2 regions of the Brachybacterium sp. GPGPB12 genome follow, and region 2 is predicted to be linked to the other one. Evidence: predicted binding sites of a transcription regulator. Region 2 holds the regulator's gene; the other holds the start of a gene.
What was found. The regulator LexA, encoded in region 2, represses DNA repair genes until DNA is damaged. The targets are predictions, from matches to a motif close to TCGAACANNTGTTCGA.

Region 1 (7,900 bases), 720 kb from region 2:
GAGAACCTCGACGTGTTCGGATTCGCGCTCTCCGACGAGGATCTCGCCCGGATCGACGCGCTGGAGACCGGCGAGCGAGGCGGCCCCGACCCCGACGCGATCACGCTGGAGACCTTCGGTCGCGAGATCCCGGAGGCGTGAACGGGGAGGAATACGGTGTGACCATGGACCATCGAGCAGAGGTGAGCGACTTCCTGCGCACGCGTCGGGACCGGATCACGCCCTCCCAGGCGGGGATCCTCGGCGGCACGCGTCGACGCGTGCCCGGGCCGCGCCGCGAGGAGGTCGCCGCGGCCACGGGGATCAGCGTGGAGTACTACGCCCGGATCGAGCGCGGCGACCTGCGCGGCGTCTCCACGGAGGTGCTGGACGCGCTCGCCCGCACCCTGCTGCTGGACGAGGCGGAGACCGACCACCTCCACGACCTCGCCGAGGCCGCGGGGCCGCCGGCCCGGCGGCGGCCCCGTCCCGCCGAACAGCCCTTCCCGGACACTCTGCGGCGCTTCGTCGACGCGGTCTCCGTGCCGGTGTGGGTGCGGGACCGGCGCATGGATGTGGTGGCGACGAATCCCGTCGGTCGCGCGCTGTACGCCCCGGTGCTCGAGGATCCCGCCGCGCGCGGGAACACGGCCCGCTTCGTCTTCTTCAGCCCCGCCTCGCGCACCTTCTTCCCGGACTGGGAGGACAACGCCACAGGCATCGTCGCGACGCCGCGCACCTACGCGGGTCAGTCCCCGCGCGACAAGCGGCTCAGCGACCTCATCGGCGAGCTCGCCACCCGCAGCGACGACTTCCGGGTGCGCTGGGCCGCGCACGACGTGCGCCACCACCGCACCGGTCTCAAGCGCATCCGCCACCCCGAGGTGGGGGACCTCGAGCTCGGCTACGAGGCGATGGACTTCCCCGCCCATCCCGACTGGTTCATGTTCGGGTACACCGCCGCGCCCGGCTCGCCGAGCGAGGAGCGGCCGCGGCGCTGGGCGACCTCGCGCAGGAGTCGGCCGACGGGGCCCGCACGTCCGCCGACGGGCGCACCGCCGCGACCGGCTGACGGCAGTGCCGAGGACCGACCAAGGTCGGCCGGACGGGCGGCGATCGCGCCCCTGAACCAGCCCGACCGGCTCCCGCGGCTCAGGCTCACCCAGGCTCCGCGGGCGGTGCCGCCAGGCGCTTCGCCAGCGGGATCATGACGAGCCCGATCACGGTCAGCACCGCGCAGATCGCGAAGATGCCGCGCTGTCCCAGCGACGGCGGCGCCCCGGCGGCGATGATCGGCCCGGACAGGATCGCGCCGACGCGCCTCGCGTTCATGAACAGTCCCGTGGACATCCCCGCCCCCGGGATCAGGTCCTGGAAGAGGGTCAGCCCGATCCCGGAGATCGCGGCGAAGCCGAGCGCGTTCGGGATCTGCGGCACGAGCAGCAGCACCGGCTCGGAGACCAGCACCAGCCCGGCGTAGTAGACGGCCGAGAGCACGGCGCCGACCGCGACGAGGGTGAGGTGCGAGATGCGGTCGCCGAGGCGGCCGATGATCATCAGCGCTGGCACCTCGAGCGCGGCGGCGACGCCGAGCACGATCCCCGCCCACATGACGCCGAGGCCCACCGTCTCGGTGACGTACAGCGCCATGAACGTCATCGCCGTCGCATTCGTGGCCTGGAAGAGCACGAACGCTCCGATGATCACCACGGTCGCGGTCCGGCGCCGGGCGGCGCGCGTGCGGGGAGCGGGCCAGCTCGGGCGCCTCCGCGGCGGCGGAGCGGTGTCGCCGCATCATCACCGCGGTCATCACGATGTTCACCACCGCGATCACGACCAGTGCCAGCAGGATCCCACGTGCCCCGGCCCAGCCGATGATCGCGGTCGCGAGCGGTGGCCCGCCCATCCAGGCCGCGGAGATGATCGCGCGGGTGTCGACGATCGTGGAGGTGGCCGCGCCGACGTCCCGCAGATGGGCGAACAGCATCGTGGTGCCGAGCCCCGCCGGGCCGCCGAGGACCACCAGCGCCACCGTCGCGAGCGGCAGGGTGCTCACCGCGGCGAGCGCGGCGGCCAGCGCGATCGTCAGCACCGCGGCGGCCATCAGCATCGGCAGGTAGGTGCGGCGCCGGTCCGTCCAGGCCGGCGGCACGATCGAGGCGACGAAGCCGCTGGCGTTGTAGATCGCGAGCGACCAGCCGATGTCGGCGGTGGAGGCGTCGTAGAGCGTCGCGAGGATCAGGGCGAGCGCGGGGCTCAGCAGCGAGGAGTGCGGCCCCCACAGCGGCGCCGCCGACGGCACGAGCAGGCGGGAGGCGAGGGGGCGCCGCGGGGCGTCGGAGGGCATGGAGATCCTTCATCGTTCGGAGGTCGAGCTCCCGGCACGCTATGCCGCCGCCGTCCTCGCCGGGAGGAACTGCCAGGGCACCCCTCAGCTGCGACGCGCGAGCAGGCTGATCGTGTGCGGCGGCCGTCCGCCCCAGGCGGCGGCCGGCTCATCGCCGACGACCACGCTCCGCGTCCGGGGATCGATCGTGCCGGCTCCGGACTCAGACCCCGCCGGCGGCGCGAATGGTCGTCCCCGCGACGTAGCCGGCGTCCGCTGAGAGCGCGAACGCGATGACCGAGGCGATCTCCGGGCCGACTTAGGGCGGCGGCGCACGTGGCGCCGTCAGGGGTGCGCGCAGGACGGACCTGGTGAACTCCTGAGCGCCGCCCCGTCCTTACAGCGCGATCTGGATCTTCACGTCCGTCGGCCGACCCTCGAGGAACCGCTCGAACGCCTGGACCGAGTCGTCGAAGGCGAAGGTCTCCGAGACGAAGTGGGAGAGGTCCACGGCATCGCTCGCGGCGAGGTCGATCGCCTTCTGGTGCACGTTCGCGTAGCGGAACACCGTCTCGAGCGAGATGCCGCGGCTCTGGGCGGTGGCGATGTCGAAGGGCACCGGGTCCACCGGCATGCCCACCAGCACGATGCGGCCGCCCGGTGCGGGAAGCGCCCACAGGTCCTTGTACGCGGGCGCGGCGCCGGTGGCCTCGAAGACGACCTGCGGGCCCCAGCCGCCGGTCGCCTCGCGGACGACCTCGCCCAGGCTCTGCGCGGTCGCGTCGACCGTGGTGATGCCGTCGATGCCGTCCAGCGGCGCGAGCTTCTCCGGCAAGACGTCGGAGATGAACACGCGGCTCGCGCCGCCGGCGAGGGCGGCGAGCGCGGTCATGATCCCGATCGTGCCGGCGCCGACCACGGCGGCGACGTCTCCGGGGAGATCTCCGCCTTGGTCGCGGCGAACATGCCGACCGCGAAGGGCTCGATCAGCGCGCCCTCGGCGAAGCTCATCGACTCCGGCAACCTATACGTGTAGGCGGCGGGGTGGAGCACCTCGTCGGCGAGGCGACCGTGCACGGGCGGGGTCGCCCAGAACTCGACGCCGGGGTCGACGTTGTAGTTGCCCTCCTTGACTGCGCGGGAGGTGGGGTCCGGGACGCCCGGCTCCATGACCACGCGGTCGCCGACGGCGAGATCCGTGACGCCCTCGCCGACCTCGAGGACGGTGCCGGCGCCCTCGTGGCCGAGGATCATCGGCGCCTCGACGACGAACGGGCCGATCTTCCCGTCGGTCCAGTAGTGCACGTCGGAGGCGCAGATGCCGACGGTGTGCATCGCGATCCTCACCTGACCGGGGCCGGGAGCGCCGGGCGCCTCGACCTCCTCGATCGACATCCGGTTCTTCTCGTGCGAGCACCAGCGCTCGCATCCCAGTCCTCTCCCTCGATGTGCGGTCCGCCTCATGATCGCAGAGGAGCGGCGGGGGAGGAGGGGAGGTCCGACGACGGACAGATCGCCTCCCGCTCCACCCTGCTCTGCCACCCCGAGGGACAGGTGTATGTGTTTGTTCCTCCACGTACATCATGTACATCACGTCCGCGCGCGTCGTGTCGGACACCCCCGTCCGCTCTCGCGCCCATCGCCTCGGCGCCCCCATCGCTCCGGGCGCCGCCGCGCGTCCCGAGCGCGACGGCGGGGCCGAACGCGGAGGGAATGTGTCGCGCGAGACCCAGCCCGCGACCCCGCCCGTTCCGCCCGCCCCTCGTCTGTCACACCCCTCCCCGAACCTTCGTATGCACGTTCGAAGTCACGACCTGGGCGCCTTGAGCGCCACCCCGCCGAGGCGTACAGTTCGAACTCCTGTTCGAACACGTGCGGAGGAACGGCGAGGGCCGGAAGGAGGAGCGCGATGGGCACCGCCCTGCAGATCGAGGACCGCGAGGAGCGGCTGTCCCGGGCCCGGGCCGCGCTCGGGGCGGCCGAGCGCTCCGCCGCCCGCTGGGGCGGACGGATCGACCGCACCGCCCTGCGACCCTCGGCGCGCCCCGTCTCCGAGGCCGAGGACGACGGGCTCGGCGCCCGTCTGCCGGTCCCGGGGCCGCTCCGGACGCTGTTCCCGCGCGGGAGTCTGCGCGCCGGCGGCTCCGTGGCGCTCGAGGGCGTCGCGAGCACCTCGCTGCTGCTGTCCCTCGCGGTCGCCGCGGCGGGGGAGGACTCCTGGTGCGCGATCGCCGGGATGCCCGATCTGGGGCGCGCTCCGCGATGGATGCGGGCCTGGATCCCTGCCGCCTCGCCCTCGCCCCGGCGGACGGCGAGCGGCGGCCCCAGGTGCTCTCCGCCCTCGCCGACGGGGTGGGCGTGCTCGTGCTCGGCCCCGACCTGGACCTCGCCCCGGCGCTCTGGCGCGACCTGCTGGGCCGTGCCCGCACCGCCGACACCCTCGTCCTCGCCGCCGCCCCGCCCGGCCGCGCCGACCTCACGCCGCGCTCCACCGCTCGGGGATGGTCCGGTCTCGGCCAGGGCTCGGGACGACTGCGTCGGCGCCGTCTCGAGATCACCGCCGAGGGCCGCGGCATCGCCGGCCACCGGTCGGCCGAGGTGCTCGCTGCCGCAGGTGGACGGGATGCTCGCAGCGGTTCCCGCCGGTGCGTCGGCGGGGCGCGGCCCGTCCGGCGGCGGCCCCGGAGCGGCGTCCGGCGATGCGGCTCCTGCCGAGCGTGCGGAGGGCCGGGTGATGAGCGTGCACGCTCCCGCCGACCTCCACGCCCCCGCCGCGGCCGGCCCCGCTGCTGTCGACGCCGCCACCGCCCGGGCGACCCGCACCGTCGCCGTGACCGTCCCGGACTGGCCGCTACTGGCCGCGCTGGACCGCCACCAGCGACGCCTCGAGGCCGCCGCGGGGGAGGAGGACGCCCCCGCGCCGGCCCCGCTCGATCTCGCCGCCGTCCCGGTGATCCTGCTCGACCAGCACCGCGTCACCCATGCCGGCGCCGCCGCCCTCGAGGCCGGGGTGCGCCCGGGGATGACGCGCCGCGCCGCCCGGGCCGCCTGTCCCGAGGCGCTCGTGCTGGAGGCCGACCGCGAGCAGGAGACCGCGCTGTTCGAGCTGGTCGCCGCCGCGGTGGACACGATCGCGGCCGGGGTGGACGTCTTTGCGCCCGGGGTGTCGCTGATGTCCGCCCGAGGGCCGGCCCGCCACCAGGGCGGGGAGGAGCGCCTCGCCGAGCGGATCCTCGACGCGGTCGCCGACCTCACCGGCTGGGACTGCGCCGTCGGGATCGCCGACGGTCCCTTCGCCGCACTGCTCGCCTCCGGGCCGGGCCGGATCGTGCACGAGGGCCGCGCCGCCGACTACCTCGCCCCGCACCCGATCCAGGCCCTGCGCGCCCCCGTCGGCCCCGGCTGGGGCCATCGCGGTCAGCCCTCGGCCGCCCGCCCCGAACGACGCCTCGACCTCGCCGAGACGGTCGACCTGCTGCAGCGGCTCGGGATCACGACCCTCGGCGATCTCGCCGCACTGCCCTCGGCCGCGGTCGCCGACCGCTTCGGCCCGGACGTCGCGACGCCGCACCTGCTCGCCCGCGGGCAGGAGCCCGCGCCGCCCGCCGCGCACCATCCCACCCAGCCGCCGCTGGCCGAGACGACGCTGGAGACCCCGCTGGTGCGCACCGACCAGGCGGCCTTCATCGCGCGCCCGCTGGCCGAGCAGCTGCACGCGATGCTGGTCGAACGAGGACTGGTGTGCACCAGGTCGCGGATCGTGGCCCGCACCGAGGGCGGCGAGGAGATGGAGCGCACCTGGCGGCACGACGGGGCGCTGACCGTCGCCGACGTCGTGGACCGCATCCGCTGGCAGTGCGACGGATGGATCACCCGGGCGCGGCTCGGCGGTCCTGCGACCGGGGCGATCACCCGGATCGGGCCGCACCCTCTGCGCCTGGCCCCGGCGGGGGAGAACGCGCCCGCGCTGTGGGGCGGCGCCGGGGAGGCGGCGCAGCGGGCCTCCCGTGCGCTCGCCCGCGCGCAGGGCCTGGCGGGGGAGGAGGCGGTGCAGGTCCCGGCCCTCGTCGGGGGAAGGCCGCTGGCCGAGGAGGTCGCCCTGGTGCCCTGGCGCAGCGAGAAGCCTGCACGGCGCGAGGGTCCCTGGCCCGGCGCCCTGCCCCGCCCGGTGCCCGCGACCGTGTTCCGCGACCCGCCCGCGGTGCGGCTCGAGGACGCCGCGGGCCGTCCCGTCGTGGTCACCGCCCGTGGCCTGCTGAGCGGCGCGCCGGCCCGCCTGCTCGTCCTCGCCCCGGGCGCGCCGGCGCTGCAGCGGGCCGGGCCGCGCGCCGGCTCCGGTCGCCAGGTGCTCGCCCATGCCGCTCCCGTCGTGCTCGACGAGCGCTGGTGGGCGCGGGATGGCCGACGGGCCGCACGCCTGCGCGCTCGTGGTGCGCGGAGCGAGCGCCGAGGAGGTCGCCGTGCTCGCCCTGTCCCGGGCGGGGGAGTGGACGCTGGAGGGGCTCTATGACTGAGACGACGTGCTGCGAGGAACGAGCGGTAGGAGCGCAGTCGGAAAGCACTGCTGAGGCGACGTACTGCGAGGAACGAGCGGCAGGAGCGCGGGCAGAGGGGGCCGGGACTGGAACCCAGGACCTCTTGAGTGTCAAAATAATGGAGGATATCCTCCGTTATATGAGAACCGAAGCGCCGCTGCTCGCTCCTATCTTCCGCTCGGACGGCCAGGCTCGTCTGCTGTCCGCCCTCATGCTCGACGACGAAGAGCGGAGTCTCACTCAGCTCGCCGAGCAGACCGGGCTGGCGTATCCCTCCGTCCATCGGGAATCCGCCCGTCTGCTGCAGGCGGGGATCCTGACCGAGCGCCAGGCAGGACGCACACGTCTGCTCCGCGCCGACCCGGACAGCCCCCTCGTCGCCCCCCTGCGGGAGATCCTCCTCATCACCACCGGGCCCGTTCCGCTGCTGAAGGACGAGCTCTCCCGGATCCACGGGATCGAGAGCGCATTCCTCCACGGCTCCTTCGCCGCACGGATGCGACGGGTGGACGGTCCTGCTCCGAACGACATCGATCTCATGATCATCGGGACCCCGGACCCCGATGCGGTGTACGACGCCTGCGGACGGGTCGAGGAGATCGTGCACCGCCCGGTCAATCCCACCATCACCACCCGCAGCGAGTTCGATCGCGACTCGGGATTCCACACCCGGGTGCGGAACAGTCCCACCGTCCCCGTCCTCGGAGAGCCGCCATGGCCTTGACCCCGCTCGACCCGAACCAGGAGCAGTCAGTGCGCGCTCTCGTGGCCGCGCGCCGACTGGAACAGGTGCCCGTCGACCTGCGGCGTGCAGAGCTGTTCCTGGAGAAGGCCCGTCGTCGTCTCGCGGACCTCGACAACCTCAGCTGGGCGGAGAGTCGATACAACCTCGCCTACGACGCCGCACATGACGTCGGAGAAGCGCCGCTGGCCGCCTACGGGTACCGGACGACCAACGGAACGGGACAGCACGAGGCGCTGGGACGCTTCCTGAGGGCAGTGCTGACCACGCCTCCAGGGCAGTCAGGGGCACGACGATTCGATCAGATGCGCCGTGCAC
Region 2 (7,900 bases):
GTGCCCCGGGGATCCCGAGGCCCCGGGCATCGGGAGATCGGGCACACCGGGGTGCGCCTCGGCGGGTCCCGGTGCCCGCGCGGATACGCTGATCCGATGACCACCGCACCCGAGCATCCCGTCGCCCCGGCGGCGGCCGACGTCCCGCTGTCGGACCTGATGGATGCCGCGGTCTCCGCCGTCGGGGGCTCACCCCGCCCCGGCCAGCAGACGATGGCGGAGGCGGTCGACCTGGCGATGTCCGGCGGCCGGCACCTCCTGGTCCAGGCGGGCACCGGCACCGGCAAGTCGCTGGGATATCTGGTGCCCGCGATGCGGCACGCGCTCGTCACCGGGCGCCCCGTGGTCATCTCCACGGCGACGATCGCGCCGCAGACCCAGATCGTGCGCAAGGACCTGCCGCGGCTCGCCGAGGCGCTCGCCCCGCATCTGCCGCGCACCCCGACCTTCGCGCCGCTCAAGGGGCGCGCGAACTACCTGTGCAAGCACAAGATCGCCGGCGGCTATCCGGTCGACATCGAGCCCGGCGCTCTGTTCTCCGAGGCGTCCTCGGACCCCTCCCGCACCGGCGGCGAGAAGCTCGGGACCCAGGTCAAGCGTCTGCGGGAGTGGGCGGAGGAGACCGATACCGGGGATCGGGACTCGCTCGAGGACGCCGTCTCGGACCGTGCCTGGCGTCAGGTGTCCGTCACCGGGAACCAGTGCATCGGCACCTCCTGCCCGATGATCCAGGACTGCTTCGCCGAGCGCGCCGCGAGGTCGCGCGCGAGGTGGACGTGGTCGTGACGAACCATGCGGCGCTCGCGATCGACTCCTTCGACCGCCACGGCATCATCCCCGAGCACGACGTCGTCGTCTTCGACGAGGCCCATGACCTCACCGCCCGGGTCACCAGCGCCGTCACCGAGGTCCTCAACCCCGGCATCGCGCGGCGCGGTGCGGGACCTGCGCGGTCTCGGCGTCGCGGCGACCGCGCTGGACGATGCGGGGGAGGAGAGCGCGCGCCGCGCTCGAGCTCGCCCCCGACGGGCGCGTGCTCGGCGACCTGCCCGATCAGCTCGCCGATGCCGTCGGCCACGTCCGCGTCGAGGCGCGCACCGCCCACTCGGACGCGAGGGACGCCGGCGACGACTCCTCCGCCGGGGCGCGGAAGACGGTGCGGGCGAACCTGCAGGAGATCATCGACGTGTGCGAGCGCCTGAGCGACCCGGGCGAGGACGACGTCGTCTCCGTCTCCCGCGGGCAGGCGACCGGCCGCGCCTCGCTGCAGGTCGCGCCGCTGAGCGTGGCCGCGGCGATGCGCGGTGCGATCCTCGAGGACCGCACCGCGGTGCTGACCTCCGCGACGCTCGCTCTCGGCGGTCGCTTCGAGCCGGCCGCCGGGGAGGTGGGCCTCGCCCGCCGGGGACGGGTCGCCGAGGACGAGATCCCCGCCGCCGAGGACTCCGGGGCCTGGGCGGGGATCGACGTGGGCGCCCCTTCGACTACCGGCGCCAGGGCATCCTCTACACCGCCCGCCACCTCCCGCGGCCGGGCCGCGACGGCCCCTCGCCCGCGATGCTGGATCACCTCACCGAGCTGGTGGAGGCCTCGCGCGGGGGAGCGCTGTGCCTGTTCTCCTCGCGCCGTGGCGCGGAGATCGCCGCCGAGCACGTCCGCGCACGGCTGGACCTGACCGTCGCGGTGCAGGGCGAGGACTCCATGGCGAACCTCGTGCGCACCTTCCGCGAGGACGAGGACGCGAGCCTTTTCGGCACGCTCACGCTGTGGCAGGGCGTGGACGTCTCCGGCCGCTCGCTGCGTCTGGTCACCATCGACCGGATCCCGTTCCCCCGACCGGACGACCCGCTGATGTCGGCCCGCCAGGAGCGGATCGCCCAGCACGGCGGCAACGGCTTCATGGCCGTCGCCGGCCAGCACGCCGCGCTGCTGCTGGCCCAGGGGTCGGGGCGGCTGATCCGGCGAGAGACGGATCGCGGGATGGTCGCCGTGCTCGATCCGCGTCTGTCGACCGCACGGTACGGCTCGTTCCTGCGCGAGTCGATGCCGCCGCTGTGGCCGACGGTCGACCCCGAGGTCGCCCTCGGCGCGCTCCGGAGGCTCGCAGCGGGCTCCTGAAACGCGCCGCGGGCTCCAGAGGAGCGCGAGCCCGGGAGCTCAGACGGAGCGCAAGACCGCGACGACCTTGCCGAGGATCTCGGCATGGTCGCCGAGGATCGGGGCGAAGGCCGGGTTGTGTGGCATCAGCCACACGTGGTCGTCGCGCCGCACGAAGGTCTTCACCGTCGCCTCGCCGTCGATCATCGCCGCGACGATCTCGCCCTTCTCCGCGGTGCTCTGCGAGCGGACCACCACCCAGTCCCCGTCGCAGATCGCGGCGTCGATCATCGAGTCGCCGACGACCTGCAGCAGGAAGAGGTCCCCGCCGCCGACCAGGCGCTCGGGAAGGGTGAAGACGTCCTCGACCTGCTCCTCGGCGGTGATCGGGATGCCGGCGGCGATCCGGCCCACCAGCGGGACGTTCACCGAGCCGCCGCCGGGCTCGATCTCCACGGGCGGGGCGGGGACGTCGTCGGCCTCAGGCATCACGACCTCCATCGCGCGCGGACGCTTGGGGTCACGGCGCAGGAAGCCCTTGCGCTCGAGGGTCTGCAGCTGGTGGGCGACGGAGGACGAGGAGGTCAGGCCCACGGCATCGCCGATCTCGCGCATCGACGGCGGGTAGCCGCGCGCGGCGACGGCCTCGCTGATCGTCTCCAGCACGAGGCGCTGGCGACGCGTCAGGCCGGCCGTGCGCTCGTCGGCCTGCGCATCGCCGCGGGCCCTGGTCGGCTTGGGGGTGCTCGGCGTCATCGTGCGGCCTCCTGGCGTCGTCTGTCGGACCCATCGGGTTCCGTTGTCCTCGTGGCCCAGCGTAGGGCGGCACGCGAGGGATGCCAAACATGTGTTCGATGTTCCTCTTGCGTGTCGCGAGCGGCGCGGGCTACAGTCGCACAGAGATTCGATCGAACAGGAGTTCGGAGATGAGTACCCACACCGCCACGGTTCTTCCCTTCCCGCGGCAGGACGAGCAGGCCTGCGAGTCCGTCGCTCGACCGCGTGTTCGACTCGAGCCGACCCGCCGCGGCCGGCGCCTCCTCACGGGCGTCGCCTTCCTGCTCGGCCTCGCGGTCGCCGCGATCGCCCTCCTCGCGCTCGACCTCCCCGCCGCCCTCGCGGGCACCGAGCCCGCCCAGCCCGCCGTGATCACGGTCGAGGCGGGCGACACCCTCTGGGACTACGTCGCCGAGCATGCCCCCGAGGGCGTTGGCGAGGCCGAGTTCGTCGACGAGGTCCGCGGCCTCAACCACCTGCCCACCGGCCGGATCACGGCCGGTCAGCGGCTCGAGCCGCCCGTGCTGGAGGGTGCCTCGCGCTGAGCGGGGGTCGTGCCGGTACCCTGAGCGGATGCACTGTCCGTTCTGCCGCCACCCCGATTCGCGCGTCGTCGACTCGCGCACGTCCGACGACGGCGCGACGATCCGGCGCCGCCGTCAGTGCCCCAGCCGCTCGCGCCGCTTCTCCACCTCGGAGACCGCCTCGCTGTCGGTCCTCAAGCGGTCCGGAGTGAGCGAGCCCTTCAGCCGGGCGAAGGTCATCTCCGGCGTCCGCAAGGCGTGCCAGGGCCGTCCGGTCAGCGACGACCAGCTGGCCCTGCTCGCCCAGCGGGTCGAGGAGAGCATCCGGCTCAGCGGGCAGGCGGAGATCGACGCCCATCAGGTGGGCCTGTCGATCCTGCGGCCGCTCCAGGAGCTGGACCTCGTGGCCTACCTGCGCTTCGCGAGCGTCTACCAGGACTTCGACTCCCTCGACGACTTCGAGGCCGCGATCGCGCGGTCGCGCGCCGAGGGCTCCCAGGTGCAGGGAGCAACCACCGGGGGCGGCGCGACGGGCTGAGCGCCGTCCGCCGTCTGCGCGGATCCGGAGACATTCCTGGACATGGTGCAAGAGGGGGTCGGACTGTGCTTAAGATATTCCTCGTGCACCGACCAGGTGCACACCAGATCGGCGGTCGTGGAGGGGAAGCCACGGCCGCCGATCGCCGTCCCGGGACCCTGAGGACCCGGGGGCGTCGGCGGAGGGCTCAGCCCGCCATGCCGGCCGGGAGCTCCCGGGCGTGGACCACCCCGAGGTCTTTGCGTGGAGCGCGACATGGCGACGTAGAGGTCGCCCGCGCCGTGCGCGTCGATCAGCTCCGCCGGCTCCACGATCACCACGATGTCGAACTCCAGGCCCTTCGCGTCCTGTGCCGTCATCACGGCGACCTCGTCGTCGACGCCCGCCGAGCCGACGCCTACCGACGGCACGGACTCGAGGGAGTCGATCGCGGCGGCGAGATCGTGGAGGCGCTCGGCCGCGGCGATGACGGCGATCCGTCCCGGGAGGCGATCGTGCACGCGGCGCACCGCCTCGGCGCGCGCGCGGTGAGCTCGGCGGGGGAGGCCTGCTCGAACAGCGGGTCCTCCTCGCCGTCCCGGACCGAACTGACCTCGGTGACCGGCAGCGAGTGGGCCTGTGCCATCGCGACCGCGCGGTCCATGATCCGGCGCGGGGTGCGGTAGTTGACGGTCAGGTGCTCCACCTGGAGCCGGTCCTGGATGTAGGGGGACAGTGCCGCGGTCCAGGAATCGGTGCCGCCGGCGGAGGAGGTCTGCGCGACGTCGCCCACCACGGTGAAGGACTTGGTGGGGGCGCGGCGCATGAGCGCCCGCCAGCTCATCGGGGAGTGCTCCTGCGCCTCGTCGACCACGACATGGCCGTAGGTCCAGGAGCGCTCGGAGGAGGCGCGCTCGGCAAGGGTGCGGCCGTCGCGGATCTGCCCGACCTGATCGGCGAGGTCCTCCGCCCGGACGATGCCGGAGGTGTCGATGTTCTCGATGACCTTGCGGGCGTACTCCACGTCCGCCCGGCGTCGCTCGGCGTCGTCCCTGGCCTTCGCCTCGGCCGGGGCGGCGTCCTCGCCGAGGAGCTCTGCCACCTCGTCCAGCGGCGGCACGTCCTCGACCGTCCAGGGCGAGTCCTTGGGGCGCACCAGCAGGTCGACCCGACCGGCGAGGGAGCGCGGCGCCGCGCCCGCAGACGGTCGGGACGCGCGAACAGGATCCGCAGGAAGCCCTGCGGGGTGTAGGGGAGCCAGGCCAGGTTCAGCCGCCGCTTCACCTCGGGGTCGTGGCGGAGGTCGGAGAGCAGGTCCGGTCGGTCCTCCGGCACGATCGTGGAGCCCTGCGCGACGAGCGCGCGCTCGTACGCCTCGACCAGGCGGTCCATCGCCGCGCGGACGAACACGGCGCGGGCCGCGTTGTGGGGCTTGTGCGTGGCGCGGGCCTCGCGCCGGGCGGCGCGGAGCATGTCCCGGGTGAGCACGAGCGGCGTGCCGTCGATCCGCGACCTCACGTCCTTCTCGGGGACCGCCTGTCGCTGCTTGACCGCGCGCAAGAGCGGCTCCGCCATCGCGGCGTCGCCCTTGAGGCGCGCCACGTCGTCGACGTCGTGGGAGAACGTCTCGACCCCGGGGAACATCTCTCCCGGCGTCATCATCACGACGCCGGACTCGCCGAGGCTGGGCAGGACGCGTTCGATGTAGCGCAGGAACCCGGGGGTTGGCGCCATGATCAGCACGCCCGTGTGCTCGAGCCGTCGGCGGTGGGTGTACAGGAGGTAGGCGGCGCGGTGCAGGGCCACGGCGGTCTTGCCGGTGCCCGGTCCGCCCTGGACCACGAGCACGCCGCGGTTCTCGGAGCGGATGATCCGGTCCTGCTCGGCCTGGATGGTCGCGACGATGTCGCCCATCCGGCCGGTGCGCGTGCCGGAGACGGCGGCGAGCGCGCGCCCCTCGCCCTGGAGGACCACGTCGTGCTCCCCGTCCTCGAGCACGCTCTGGTCCAGCACGTCGTCCTCGAGGCCGACGACGGTGCGGCCGCGGCTGATCAGGTGCCGGCGCAGGCGCACATCGAGGCGCTCGGTGCTGGTCGCGCGGTAGAAGGCGGCGGCGGCCGGGGCGCGCCAGTCCACCAGCGGCTGTTCGCGCTCGGGGGTGAACAGGCCGATCCGGCCTATGTAGTGGCGTGCGGCGTCGTCCATGTCCAGGCGTCCGAAGACGACGCCGCGGGACACGGAGCGCAAGAGGGCCAGGCGGTCCTCGTAGAGGGCCATGAAGGAGTCGCGCTCGGAGCGGTTCTGGTGGGTCGAAGCCTGCTGCGACCCCTGGATCCGGTCGAGGTTCCGCTCGACGTGGGTGATCAGCTCGTCGACCCGGGCGTAGAGGAGATCGGCGTACTCCTGCTCCCGTGCGATCTCCCGTGCGACCTGCTCCTCGGCCTCGCGGGCGATCTGCTCCTCGGTCCCGTCCACTGGTCTGCCCCCTCCGTTCGCTGCTCCACGTGTCGCGCCCTCCCGGGCGGACCCGGGGTCGGCGAGGCACGGTGGTCCATTATGGTGGACCCGCCTGGATGCGTGTGCCATCAGGTCACCGACATCTCCACGGCAGCGAGGGAGGAGAGCCCGATGCGCGATCCCCGAGATCTGTACCGCTTCGAGTCGACCGAGGTCCTCGAGGCGGTGCCCCGTTCCGGACTCACGCTCGTCCACGCCCTGCCCGGCATGGTCGACGCCGGCAACGCCTGCCGCATCGCCGCCGACTACCTCCGCGACGAGTCGCGCCACCTGCGCCTGGTCTCCTTCGAGACCGACGAGCCGCTGGACTACCGCGGCTCCCGCCCGCAGGCCACCTTCGACGGCACCTCCTTCTCCGAGGTGGCGATCCCGGAGATCACACTCTGGCTGATGTACGACGAGAGCGACCGCCCCTTCCTCTTCCTCGACGGTCCGGAGCCTGACCTGCAGTGGAAGCGGCTCGCCGAGGCGCTCATCGACCTCGTGGAGTACTTCGAGGTCGAGCGGGTGGTGGGCATGCAGGCCGTGCCGATGGCGGTCCCGCACACCCGGCCGATCGGTCTGTTCGCGCACGCCAACGACCCCTCGCTGCTGGGCCGGCCCGGCACGCGCCCCACGCCGGCGCCGGGCACCGATCCCTCCGCGGGGGAGGAGGGCGCCTCCGAGCTCGTGATCCCCGCCGCCTTCAGCTCGCTGCTCGAGAACCGGCTGGGGCGGGCCGGGCACCCGGCGATGGGCTACGCCGCCCAGATCCCGCACTACCTCACCCGCACCGACTTCCCCGCCGGCGCTCTCGCGCCGCTGCGTCGGGTGAGCGAGGCCGCCGAGCTCGATCTCCCGCTCGTTCACCTCGGCGACCTCACCGATGCCGCGACCGTCGCACTGCAGGGCACCCTCGCCCAGAACGGCGAGGTCCACCAGATCGTCAGCGCCCTCGAGGAGCAGTACGACGCGATGAGCGAGGGGGAGGACCGCTCTCCTCTGGCGACCACGCTGGACCTGCCCACGGCCGAGGAGATCGGGGAGCACTTCGAGCGCTTCCTCGCGGACCACGAGGACGACCCGGGCGACGGGACGCGGGAGGGCTGAGCCTCGCGGGCCTTCGCGAGGGAGCCGTCGATCACAGTTCGTTATGTCTTCGTGACCAGGTGTTCGCCTTCGGCGTGTGAAGCGGGCCACGGTCGTGTCAGAATGGGCGCGTTGCGGTGATGCAGTTCCAGCAGGACAGTCCGTCGACGGTGCCTCCGGCACAGCAGTACGGCACGCACCATTGCGCCACCCGCTCCGGCGGGGGACGGCTTCACGCGGCACCGCGATCGCGTCGTGCGATCGATGATGGACGACACAGAAGGTGACAGGTATGGCACAGGGCTCGGTCAAGTGGTTCAACGCCGAAAAGGGCTACGGATTCATCGAGATCGACGGAGGCGGCGCAGACGTCTTCGTGCATCACAGCAAGATCGACATG

Region 1: a site for LexA is predicted at 4,158-4,173, ahead of WKH84_RS01540 (DNA polymerase Y family protein). Genes of this name have one in related genera too.

What each region holds. Positions count from the first base shown of each region.
Region 1 is NZ_CP149573.1:292,344-300,243, reverse strand. Features, by position in the region: gene WKH84_RS01570 (aldo/keto reductase) at 1-141, shown strand, start outside; gene WKH84_RS01565 (helix-turn-helix domain-containing protein) at 165-1,190, shown strand; gene WKH84_RS01560 (MFS transporter) at 1,138-1,689, opposite strand; gene WKH84_RS01555 (hypothetical protein) at 1,794-2,099, shown strand; gene WKH84_RS01550 (zinc-binding dehydrogenase) at 2,703-3,224, opposite strand; gene WKH84_RS01545 (alcohol dehydrogenase catalytic domain-containing protein) at 3,194-3,700, opposite strand; gene WKH84_RS01540 (DNA polymerase Y family protein) at 4,215-6,815, shown strand; gene WKH84_RS01535 (winged helix-turn-helix domain-containing protein) at 6,980-7,564, shown strand; gene WKH84_RS01530 (hypothetical protein) at 7,555-7,900, shown strand, end outside.
Region 2 is NZ_CP149573.1:3,541,609-3,549,508, forward strand. Features, by position in the region: gene WKH84_RS20610 (DEAD/DEAH box helicase) at 97-786, shown strand; gene WKH84_RS20615 (hypothetical protein) at 983-1,675, shown strand; gene WKH84_RS20620 (helicase C-terminal domain-containing protein) at 1,582-2,118, shown strand; gene lexA (transcriptional repressor LexA) at 2,158-2,853, opposite strand; gene WKH84_RS20630 (peptidoglycan-binding protein LysM) at 3,024-3,419, shown strand; gene nrdR (transcriptional regulator NrdR) at 3,448-3,936, shown strand; gene WKH84_RS20640 (hypothetical protein) at 4,334-4,789, opposite strand; gene WKH84_RS20645 (hypothetical protein) at 4,756-6,390, opposite strand; gene WKH84_RS20650 (PAC2 family protein) at 6,544-7,521, shown strand; gene WKH84_RS20655 (cold-shock protein) at 7,793-7,900, shown strand, end outside.